2 regions of the Azospirillum baldaniorum genome follow, and region 2 is predicted to be linked to the other one. Evidence: predicted binding sites of a transcription regulator. Region 2 holds the regulator's gene; the other holds the start of a gene.
The links. Region 2 encodes PhoB, which activates phosphate uptake and scavenging genes when phosphate is short. Its sites were predicted from a motif close to TNTCATAAAACTGTCA; they were not measured.
Positions count from the first base shown of each region.

Region 1: the regulator PhoB is predicted to act here: its motif matches at 2,375-2,390, upstream of ugpB (sn-glycerol-3-phosphate ABC transporter substrate-binding protein UgpB).

Region 1 covers NZ_CP022253.1:608,764-613,835, reverse strand. Annotated here, with positions in the region: gene ugpA (sn-glycerol-3-phosphate ABC transporter permease UgpA) at 1-829, opposite strand, end outside; gene ugpB (sn-glycerol-3-phosphate ABC transporter substrate-binding protein UgpB) at 969-2,306, opposite strand; gene Sp245p_RS02845 (hypothetical protein) at 2,621-3,013, opposite strand; gene Sp245p_RS02840 (sensor histidine kinase) at 3,220-4,350, opposite strand; gene Sp245p_RS02835 (M48 family metallopeptidase) at 4,548-5,072, shown strand, end outside.
Region 2 covers NZ_CP022253.1:391,000-396,071, forward strand. Annotated here, with positions in the region: gene pstB (phosphate ABC transporter ATP-binding protein PstB) at 1-541, shown strand, start outside; gene phoU (phosphate signaling complex protein PhoU) at 587-1,387, shown strand; gene phoB (phosphate regulon transcriptional regulator PhoB) at 1,419-2,123, shown strand; gene Sp245p_RS01805 (hypothetical protein) at 2,261-2,533, opposite strand; gene Sp245p_RS01810 (DsrE family protein) at 2,539-2,976, opposite strand; gene Sp245p_RS01815 (HesA/MoeB/ThiF family protein) at 3,000-3,788, opposite strand; gene Sp245p_RS01820 (hypothetical protein) at 3,859-4,668, opposite strand; gene cysK (cysteine synthase A) at 4,978-5,072, opposite strand, start outside.

The DNA of each region.
Region 1 (5,072 bases), 220 kb from region 2:
TGACGATGACCATCAGGATCACCGACTGCGCCGAGGAGCCGCCGAGGTCGTGGTTGACCACGCCGTCCTGGTAGACGCGGAAGATCAGCGTCTCGGTCGCCTTGCCCGGCCCGCCGTGGGTCAGGGCGTGGATCGTGCCGAAGGTCTCGAAGAAGGCGTAGACGATGTTCACCACCAGCAGGAAGAAGGTGGTCGGCGACAGCAGCGGGAAGGTGATCGTCCAGAAGCGGCGCACCGCCCCCGCCCCGTCGATGCTCGCCGCCTCCAGCACGGAGCGCGGGATGGCCTGCAGCCCGGCCAGGAAGAAGATGAAGTTGTAGGAGACCTGCTTCCAGCTCGCCGCCAGGATGACCATGGTCAGCGCCTGCCCGTCGTTGAGCCGGTAGTCCCAGGCGTAGCCGAGGTTGTTCAGCGCGCGGCCCAGGATGCCGATGTCCGGGTTGAAGATGAACATCCACAGCACCGCCGCCACCGCGGGGGCCAGCGCGTAGGGCCAGATCAGCAGCGTCTTGTAGGCCGACGCCGCCCGGATCTTCGAATCGGCCATCACCGCCAGCCCCAGCGCGGAGGCCAGCGACAGGACGGTCACCGACGCGCTGAAGACGATGGTGGTCTTGACCGTCTCCAGATAGTTCGGGTCGCTCAGCACCGCCTGGAAATTCTCCAGCCCGACGAACTGGCTGCGCAGCCCGAAGGCGTCCTGGAGATGCACCGACTGCCACAGCGCCTGCGCCGCCGGCCAGATGAAGAAGATCAGCGTCACCGCCACCTGCGGTGCCAGCAGCAGGTAGGGCAGCGCCCTGTTGTCGAAAATCACGCGACGTTGCATGGAATCCCTTTCAACCCTCTCCCCTCCGGGGAGAGGGTGGCCCGGAGGGCCGGTGAGGGGGTTGCGCATCGCGGAGCGTCCGGCACAAGCGCATCCCCCTCACCCCTGCCCTCTCCCCAGAGGGGAGAGGGAGTTACGCTCAGTTCTTGTTGGCGCGCTCGAAGTTGCGCAGGACCGTGTCGCCGCGCTTCACCGCGTTGTCCAGCGCCTGCTGGGCGGTCTGCTGGCCCTGGAACGCCTTCTCCATCTCCTCCTGGATGATGTTGCGGATTTCCGGCAGGTTGCCCAGCCGCAGCCCCATGGTGTTCTCCGTGGTGGCGGTGCGGGTCAGCTGCTCCGCCGGCACCTCGGCGCCGGGGTTCTTGTCGTAGAAGCCTTCCTTCTTCGCCAGCTCGAAGCCCTGGAGCGTCACCGGGACGTAGCCGGTGTCCATGTGCCACTTGGCGTCCACCTCCGGACGGGCGAGGTAGCTGAAGAAGGCGGCGACGGCCTTGTACTCGTCGGCGGTGCGCTTGGGCGAGGTCATCACCCAGAAGGCGGCGCCGCCGATGATCGAGTTCTTCGGCGAGGCGATGGCGTCCGGCCAGTAGGGCAGCGGCGCGGCGCCCCAGTTGAACTTGGCCTCCTTGATGATGCGCCCGCGCAGGCCGGACGACGCCTGGATCATCGCGCATTCGCCCGACGGGAACAGCGAGTCCGCGGCGTTGTCGCGCCCGCCGTAGCGCAGCGCGCCTTCCTTCTGCAGGTCGATCAGCGTCTGGAGATGCTTCACGAAGAACGGATCGTTGATCTTCAGCGTGGCGTTCAGCCCGCCGAAGCCGTTGGCCTCCGACGCGAAGGGCTTGTCGTGGAGCGCGCCGACCTGCTCGAACTGCGTCCAGGTCGGCCAGGAGAAGGTCATCGGGCAGGTCACGCCCGCCGCCTTCAGCTTGCGCGCCGCGTCGGCCACCTCCGGCCAGGTCGCCGGCGGCTTGTTGGGGTCGAGCCCGGCCTTCTGGAAGGCGTCCTTGTTGTAGAAGGTGATGGTGGTGGAGCTGTTGAACGGCAGGGCCATCATCTTGCCGTCCTTGGAGCTGTAATAGCCCCGGACCGCCGGGATGTAGGCCGCGGCGTCGAAGCCCGACCCCGTCTCGCTCATCAGCTGGTGCACCGGCTTGATGGCCGGGCCGGCGGACAGCATGGTGGCGGTGCCCACCTCGAACATCTGCACGACGTGCGGGGCGTTGCCGGCGCGGAAGGCGGCGATGGCCGCCTGCATCGTCTCCGGATAGCTGCCCTTGAAGGTCGGGTTGACCTGGATCTTGTCCTGGCTGTCGTTGAAGCCCTTCACCACCTGCTCGAGCTGGCCGCCGAGCGGCTGGGGCAGGCCGTGCCAGAATTCGACGACGGTCTTCTGCTGGGCGTAGGCGGCACCGGTGAAACCGGCGGCGAGCGCGAAGGCGGCCGTCGAGACGGCGAGCTTGCGGCGGGTCAGCATGGTGGTCTCTCCCTGGAACCAATCGATTGCGTAATGTGCTGACATGCAGGGTGCGGGTTGCGGTCCCGCGACGGTCTTGTGAAGATTTGGTGACGTGTCCGGAACACGCGCGCAGGGGCGCGCCGCATCCGCTCTTCGCGGTTGCAACGTCGGTCCTGCGTAAGGCATGGAACGGGACTTAAGGCGGTGATGGATGCTGCGCCGGCATCTGTGGTTTTCCTCCCCGCATGTGTGTTTCTTTTTTGCAAGCCTTAAGGACAGAGGGGGAGGCTGTCAATCAGCCGTACGTATCAGTGCGGACTATCACCCTTACGTCATCTCTCGGGGTGCCATGTTTGGGCGAGCGCCCACAGCGCGGCGTCGTCCCGGCACAGCGACCCGGCCAGTTGCGACAGGCTGTCCCCCATCAGGCCGGAGGAGCGCAGCAGGCAGTAGGACCGGCTCGGCGCCGACAGATAGTGCGATGCCGTCGGGGGCGCGACCGGCGGCGCGGGATACAGCGCGGCAGGCGGCGGGCAGTAAAAGGGTTGCGCACCGGGGTTGTAGCCGGGCACCAGCCGGTCCAAGCCGGGCCGGGGACCGAAGACGCAGCCGCGCTGGTCCCAATCCAGGCTCGTCGTCTGCGCTGCGGCGGGCAGGACGACGAAGGCGGCGATCGTCATCCCCGCCAGACAACCGGCCAGCCGGCACCCTGCTTCGTGATGCATGCTCCCCTCCGATCCCGGGCCGCGCCCATGGGGCACCCAGACCATGACGTCGGGGCCGACGGGCCGTGAACAGCCCCGGCCTTCGGAGGAAGTATGCGCGCTCCATCGACGTCCGGTGCGGCGCCGATGGACGGGTCGGCAAGCGCAAGCGAGGACGGCGCTCTCTGTTCGTTCGGTGGGAGGGAGGAAACGTGCTCCCCGCCCTGTCAGGCCGCGCTGCTGCTCTCGACCGGCCGTTCCGCGGCGCTCGCCGCCGCCAAGGGGACATCCACCGCGAAGACGGAGCCCTTGCCGGGCACCGAGCGCAGCGAAACCGTCAAGCCCAGCAGCGTCGCAAGGCGCCGCACAATGGCGAGGCCGAGCCCCAGCCCGTGTCGGCGGTCGCGGTTCGGGTTGCCGAGCTGGCGGAAGTCGTCGAAGATCGCCGACTGGTCGGCGGGGGCGATGCCGAGGCCGGTGTCCCACACCTCGACGCGCAACGCGCCGCCGCGCCGCCGCGCCGCCAGCAGCACGCCACCCGACTCGGTGAAGCGCAGGGCGTTGGACAGGATCGGGCGCAGAAGCTGTTCCAGCAGCACCGGGTCGGTGCTCACCTCCGCGTCCGCGGGGCGGACGTTGAAGCGCAGGGCCTTGGCGTCGGCCTCAGGCGCGAACTCGTTGAGCAGGCGGCCCAGCGTCTCGTCGATGGGGAAGCTCTGCACCTGCATCCGGACCAGCCCGGCCTCCAGCTTCGACACGTCCAACAACGCGCGCAGAAGCCCCTCCGCCGCCTCGATCGACATCTCCAGCTTCTCGCCGAGATCGCGCGCGCCGGGATCGGTCAGGCGGCCCATCAGCAGATGGTGGAACAGATGCATGGCCTGGAAGGGCTGGCGCAGGTCGTGGCTGGCCGCCGACAGGAAGCGCCCGATGGCGGTGCGTCCCGTCTCGGCCTCCTGGCGGACCCGCTCGGTCTCGGCCTTCGCACGCTCGGCCTCGGCGCGGGCGGTGGCCAGAGCGGCGGCGTTGGTGTCGGCGATGGCGGCGACCGCGGTGACGACCCCATCCGCGTCGCGCACCGGGCTCAGCACCATTTCGCCACGGGGCAGCAGGCCGAAGGCCGACACCGGGGTCCCGGTGAGCACGACACGGCGGACCTGCGCCTCCACCTGGGACACGATGGCCGCCGGAACGCCCAGCTCGGTCAGCTCCTTGCCGTCCGCCTCTTCCGGCAGGCAGCCGAAGGCCGCGGCAAAAGCCTGGTTGACCACGAGAAGCCGCGCGTCCAGCCCAAGCAGAGCGTGAGCGGCGCCGTTGGCGGAGACCAGAGCCTCAAGCCAGATCGCACGATCAGTCATATGACCTTCGGTTGAGTTCTTTCTGGTATACTCGCCCACAACTTCACCGCAAAAACTGAGATTGCAGCACATTTATTCGGCCACTTGGGCATCGGAGTCAAATATCACATGCAAAACTCACTTGGGACAAATTCCGTTTGAATGTGAAGGACAACGCCCCATTGGCCCAAGCCGGCCACGCAGGCTATAAGTCAGGTATGCTCTTCCGCCGCAAATCCCATCCCTCCAAAGCCCAGGCCAAAACCCAGGCTCCACGCCCCAAGGCCCCGCGCGCCCTGGCGGTCGCCGGCCTGCCCGCGCCGCTGGAGTTGCGGGAAAGCGCCCGCGCCCGCCGGATGACCCTGCGGGTGGACGCCGGGCGCGGGCTGATCCAGGTGGTGATCCCGGTGGGCGTCCCGGAGGCCGAAGCGCTGCGCTTCGTCGGGCGGCACGACGGCTGGGTCCGGGCGCGGCTGGCCGCCCTGCCACCGCAGCTTCCCTTCGCCGACGGGGCGGTGGTGCCTTATCTCGGCATCGATCACGTCGTCCGGCACAGTCCAGACCTGCGCGGGGCGACCCGGCGCGAGAACGGCGCGATCCTGGTCGGCGGCCGGGCGGAGCATGTCGCCCGCCGGGTGCGCGACTTCCTGATGGCGGAGGCGCGGCGCGAGTTGGCCGAGCGGTCGCGCGCCAAGGCCGCGCTGATCGGCGCGCGGGTCGCCGCCGTCACCGTGCGCGACACC
Region 2 (5,072 bases):
CTACGGCAAGTCCATCGACGCCGTGCAGCTCCGCGCCCGCGTCGGCATGGTCTTCCAGAAGCCGAACCCGTTCCCGAAGTCGATCTACGACAACATCGCCTACGGCCCGCGCATCCACGGCATCGCCAGCCACCGCGACGAGATGGACGAGATCGTCCAGACCTCGCTGAAGCGCGCCGGCCTGTGGAACGAGGTGAAGGACCGCCTGCGCGAGCCGGGCACCGGCCTGTCCGGCGGCCAGCAGCAGCGCCTCTGCATTGCCCGCGCCATCGCCGTCAGCCCCGAGGTGATCCTGATGGACGAGCCCTGCTCGGCGCTCGACCCCATCGCGACGGCCCACATCGAGGAGTTGATCGACGAGCTGCGCGAGAACTACACGATCGTCATCGTCACCCACAACATGCAGCAGGCGGCCCGCGTCTCCCAGAAGACCGCCTTCTTCCATCTGGGCGACATGGTGGAGTGCGACGACACCGAAGAAATCTTCACCAACCCGCGGGACGAGCGCACCCAGGGCTACATCACCGGCCGCTACGGCTGATCTCCCGCCTCGCCGCGAATCCTCCATCAGCGAAGGACGTGAAGCATGAGCACCGAACACATCGTGCGCTCCTTCGCGCACGAACTTGAGCGCCTGTCCAACCTGATCACCCAGATGGGTGGCGTCGCCGAGGCGCAGGTGGACGCCGCCGTGAAGGCGGTGGCCCGCCGGGACGTCGCGCTGGCCGCCCAGGTCATGCAGGCCGACCAGCGCATCGACGCCTACGAGCGCGACATCGACGCCGAGGCCGTGCGCCTGCTCGCCCTGCGCCAGCCGCTGGCCCAGGACCTGCGCGAGATCGTGTCGGCGCTGAAGATCGCGTCGGACCTGGAGCGGATCGGCGACTACGCCTCCAACATCGCCAAGCGCTCGCTGGCGCTGGCCCAGGTGCCGGTGGTGCGCCCGGCGGTGGCCATCCCGCGCATGGGGCGGCTGGTCGAGTCGATCATGAAGGACGTGCTGGACGCCTACATCGAGCGCGACGTCCAGCGCGCCATCGCCGCCTGGGAGCGCGACGAGGAGCTGGACGACCTCTACACCAGCCTGTTCCGCGAAGTCCTGACCTACATGATGGAGGACCCGCGCAACATCACGCCCTGCACGCACCTGCTGTTCATGGCGAAGAACCTGGAGCGGATCGGCGACCACGCCACCAACATCGCCGAGACCATCCATTATCTGGTGGTCGGGACGACGCTGCGCGCGGCGCGTCCGAAGAACGACGGCAGCAGCTTCGCCGTGGTCGAGCCGGGCGGTTCGGTCATGGATGCGGCCACGGAGGCTGTGGAACGGGGATTGCCGCGGGACGGCGGCCCGGATAACGATGGAGCGGGACATGCCGCGTGACGGCGAGACGCGCAGTGGGAGCGGGACAAGCATGAATTCGGCGCTGAAGCCGCTCGTTCTCATCGTCGAGGACGAAGCCGACATCGTGACGCTGCTGAAGTACAATCTGGAGAAGGAAGGCTTCCGCGTGAACGCCGCAACCGACGGCGAGGAGGCCCTTCTGCTGGCCGGCGAGCAGACGCCGAACATCGTCCTGCTCGACTGGATGCTGCCGCTGATGTCGGGCCTGGAGGTCTGCCGCCAGATGCGCCGCAACAGCAAGATGCGCGACATCCCGATCATCATGCTGACCGCCCGCGGCGAGGAGGCGGACCGCGTGCGCGGCCTGAATTCCGGCGCCGACGACTACATCACCAAGCCCTTCTCCCCGACCGAGCTGGTCGCCCGCATGCGCGCCGTGCTGCGCCGCTCAGCCCCTGGCATGACCGACGAGACTCTGCAGTTCGCCGATGTGACCATGGATCTGGCCGCCCACCGGGTGCGCCGGAACGGGCGCGACGTGCATCTGGGGCCGACCGAGTTCCGCCTGCTGCGCCATTTCATGCAGCACCCCGGCCGTGTCTTCTCGCGCGAGCAGCTTCTCGACGTGGTGTGGGGCCATGACGTCTATGTCGAGCCGCGCACCGTTGACGTGCACATCCGCCGCCTGCGCAAGGCGATGAACGAGGAGACGGAGATGGACCTGATCCGCACCGTCCGCTCGGCCGGCTACGCGCTGGACAGCAAGTCCATCTGAACGAAATGCCCAAGCGCTGACCTTGCCCCCACCCTAACCCTCCCCCGCTTCGCAGGGGAGGGGACAGCCGCCGCTTCGCGACCATCTCCCTCCCCTGCGAAGCGGGGGAGGGCCGGGGTGGGGGCTCGTTGCGAAAGCTACCCCTCCAGCAGCCCCACCGCCTCCCGCAAAATCGCCACCTTCGGGCCGAAGCGCTTCGCCGGGTCGCTGTCCTCGATGAAGCCGATCATCATGCGCAGGGCGTGCGCCACCCGCGGGGCGAGATCGGGATGCGCCGTCACATGCTGCGCCAGATGGACCAGCGCGTCCCGGTAGGGCCGGCCCTCGAAGCCCTCCGCGGCGATCGCCTCGAAGCGGTTCGCGTGTTCGATCACCAGGCTGTGGTCCACCGGGCTGTGGTCGTCGGTCATGGTGCTCACACGAACAGGATCGCGCCGGTCTTCGGCGCGTCGTTCAGGAAGGTGACGACACCGCCGGTCTTCACCGGCACGTCGGGGCGCAGCGGCACACCGGCAGGCAGGCCGAGCGCGCGCAGGCCCATCTCGCAGGCCATGACCGTGACCTTGAGCATCACGCAGGCTTCCAGCAACTCCTCGAACCCGGCCAGCCCGTTGGCGGTGAAGGCGGCGTCGCGTTCCGCCGGGCGGCGGCCGTCGTCGGCGGGATCCAGCCGGTGCCAGCCCGGCGCGCCGTCGGAGTCCCCGGCCAGCAGCGTGTTCAGCGCGCGGCCGGTGAAGAACAGCGTGACCTTGCGGTTGGTCGCCGCCGCCGCGCTGGCCATCACCAGGGCGTAGTGCACCCGGTCGAAGCCGCCCGCAAACAGGACGATGGACAGGTTTTCAGGACCTTCCATGGGGAGAACCTCTCAGCCGCCGCTCAGTGGGCGGACAGGTCGTGGATGGTCGGGTGGGTGCCGCACAGGGGGCAGTCCGGGTCGCGGCGCACGGTGATGCGCTGGAAGGAGGCGTGCAGCGTGTCCAGCATCATCAGGCTGCCCGACAGGCCTTCGCCGATGCCCATGATTTCCTTCAGCACCTCGGTCGTCTGGAGCGAACCGACGAAGCCGGCCAGCGCTCCCAGCACGCCGCCCTCGGAGCAGGACGGCACCAGACCGCGCGGCGGCGGCTCCGGGAACAGGCAGCGGTAGCAGGGGTGCGGATCGCCGAGATGCGCCTTGAAGGTGGACACCTGACCGTCGAAGCGCAGGATCGCCGCCGACACCAGCGTCTTCTTCGCGAAGTAGCAGGCGTCGTTCAGCAGGAAGCGCGTGGCGAAATTGTCCGACCCGTCGGCCACGATGTCGTAGCGGCCGATCAGGTCCAGCGCGTTGTCCTTCGTCAGGCGCGTCTTGTGCACCTCCACCGCCACGTCGGGGTTCAGCGCGCGGATGCGGGCGGCGGCGCTCTCCACCTTCGGAACGCCGAGCGACGACTCGTCGTGGATCACCTGCCGTTGCAGGTTGGACAGGTCCACCGTGTCGTCGTCGATGACGCCGATGGTCCCCACCCCCGCCGCGGCGAGGTAGAGCAGGAGCGGTGCGCCCAGCCCGCCGGCCCCGACGACCAGGACGCGGGCGCGCAGAAGCGCCTCCTGCCCGATGCCGCCGACCTCCGGCAGGATGATGTGGCGGGAATAGCGGTGAAGCTGAGTGTCGGTGAAATCCATGATCCGCAGAATAGCGCGGAACGCCCCATGCCGCGCAAGCCCCTCGGTCGGGCTCCTGCGGCGGGCTGCGTCAGGCGAGCAGGCTCATCTTGTAGGGGGTGGTCTTCGACGTGCTGGACGATTTGTTCGCGTCCTCCGCCGCCCACTGCTTCAGCCGCGCCTCGCGCTCCCGCATGATCTTGTCGAACGGCCGTTCCTCGGTCGACTCGGGCGTCTTGGCGACCTTCTGGACGAAGTTCAGCTGATAGGGGATTTCGCCGACCACGTTCTTCGGCGGGACGATCACCAGCTCGTACTGGCCGGGGTCGATCTTGAAGCTGGGCTTCTTCAGCATGTCCTCACCCGACTTGGCCGGGTCCATCGTGTCGCCGGAGGCCACGACCTTGCCCTCCTTGCTCATGAGGGCCCAGCGCGTCAAGGGAAGGGACATGTTGCCGACGAACTCGCCGCCCTGCGCGACGGTCAGCGTGTGCTTCTGGACGCCTGGATCTTTGCCAAGGACGGCGCGGGCGGTGCCCTTCATCTGGGCGCCGGTCCCCACCATCATGATGTTCTGGCGTTCGGTGATGTCCAGCGTGTATTCGCGTTCATTCACGCCGCGGACGGCCTGGGAGATGACCGCCGTATAGGTGCCGGGGCCGAGCTTCGCGCTGGCCTCCGCCGCCTCGTTCTTCGCCTTGGCCTCGGCGACGACCTTGTTGTTCTGGTCGACGATCTTGATGTTGGTGTTGATGTCGGCGATTCGGAAATTGAATTCGCCGGCTTTCGACACCGTGAACTGGCGGTAGTCGGTGGACGCGAGGTTGGAATCCAATTCGTTGGTGATGCCGCGGAACTGGAACCAGTTCATCGTCGAGGCATTCGGAATCGCGACGCCCATGGTGGCCTCCCCCGCTGGTCCTGTGCCGTCAGCTCCGCATCGTCGGGCGCCCGTGGCGCAAGCCGGGCCGTCGCCTGAAACGGCGGAGCCGCGCCGGCCGAAACTCCCGGCGCAGACAGGTTAGATTAATAAAATCCAATCTTTTTGTCAAAGCGCCGCCCGATGCCAGGGGCGGGCACAAAGACCGGACGGATCCCACTCTACAGCAGGATGCGCGGCGGCGCAATATTCGCCGTCCGGTTGCGCAGGAACATGTACCGGAGATCCCTCTCCCACAGCCGCAGGCGGATGTGGGAGAGGGGAGCCGGTTTACTCCAGCCCTTCGAACAGGGCGGTGGAAAGGTAGCGTTCGGCGAAGGACGGCAGGATCACGACGATCAGCTTGCCCTCGTTCTCCGGACGGG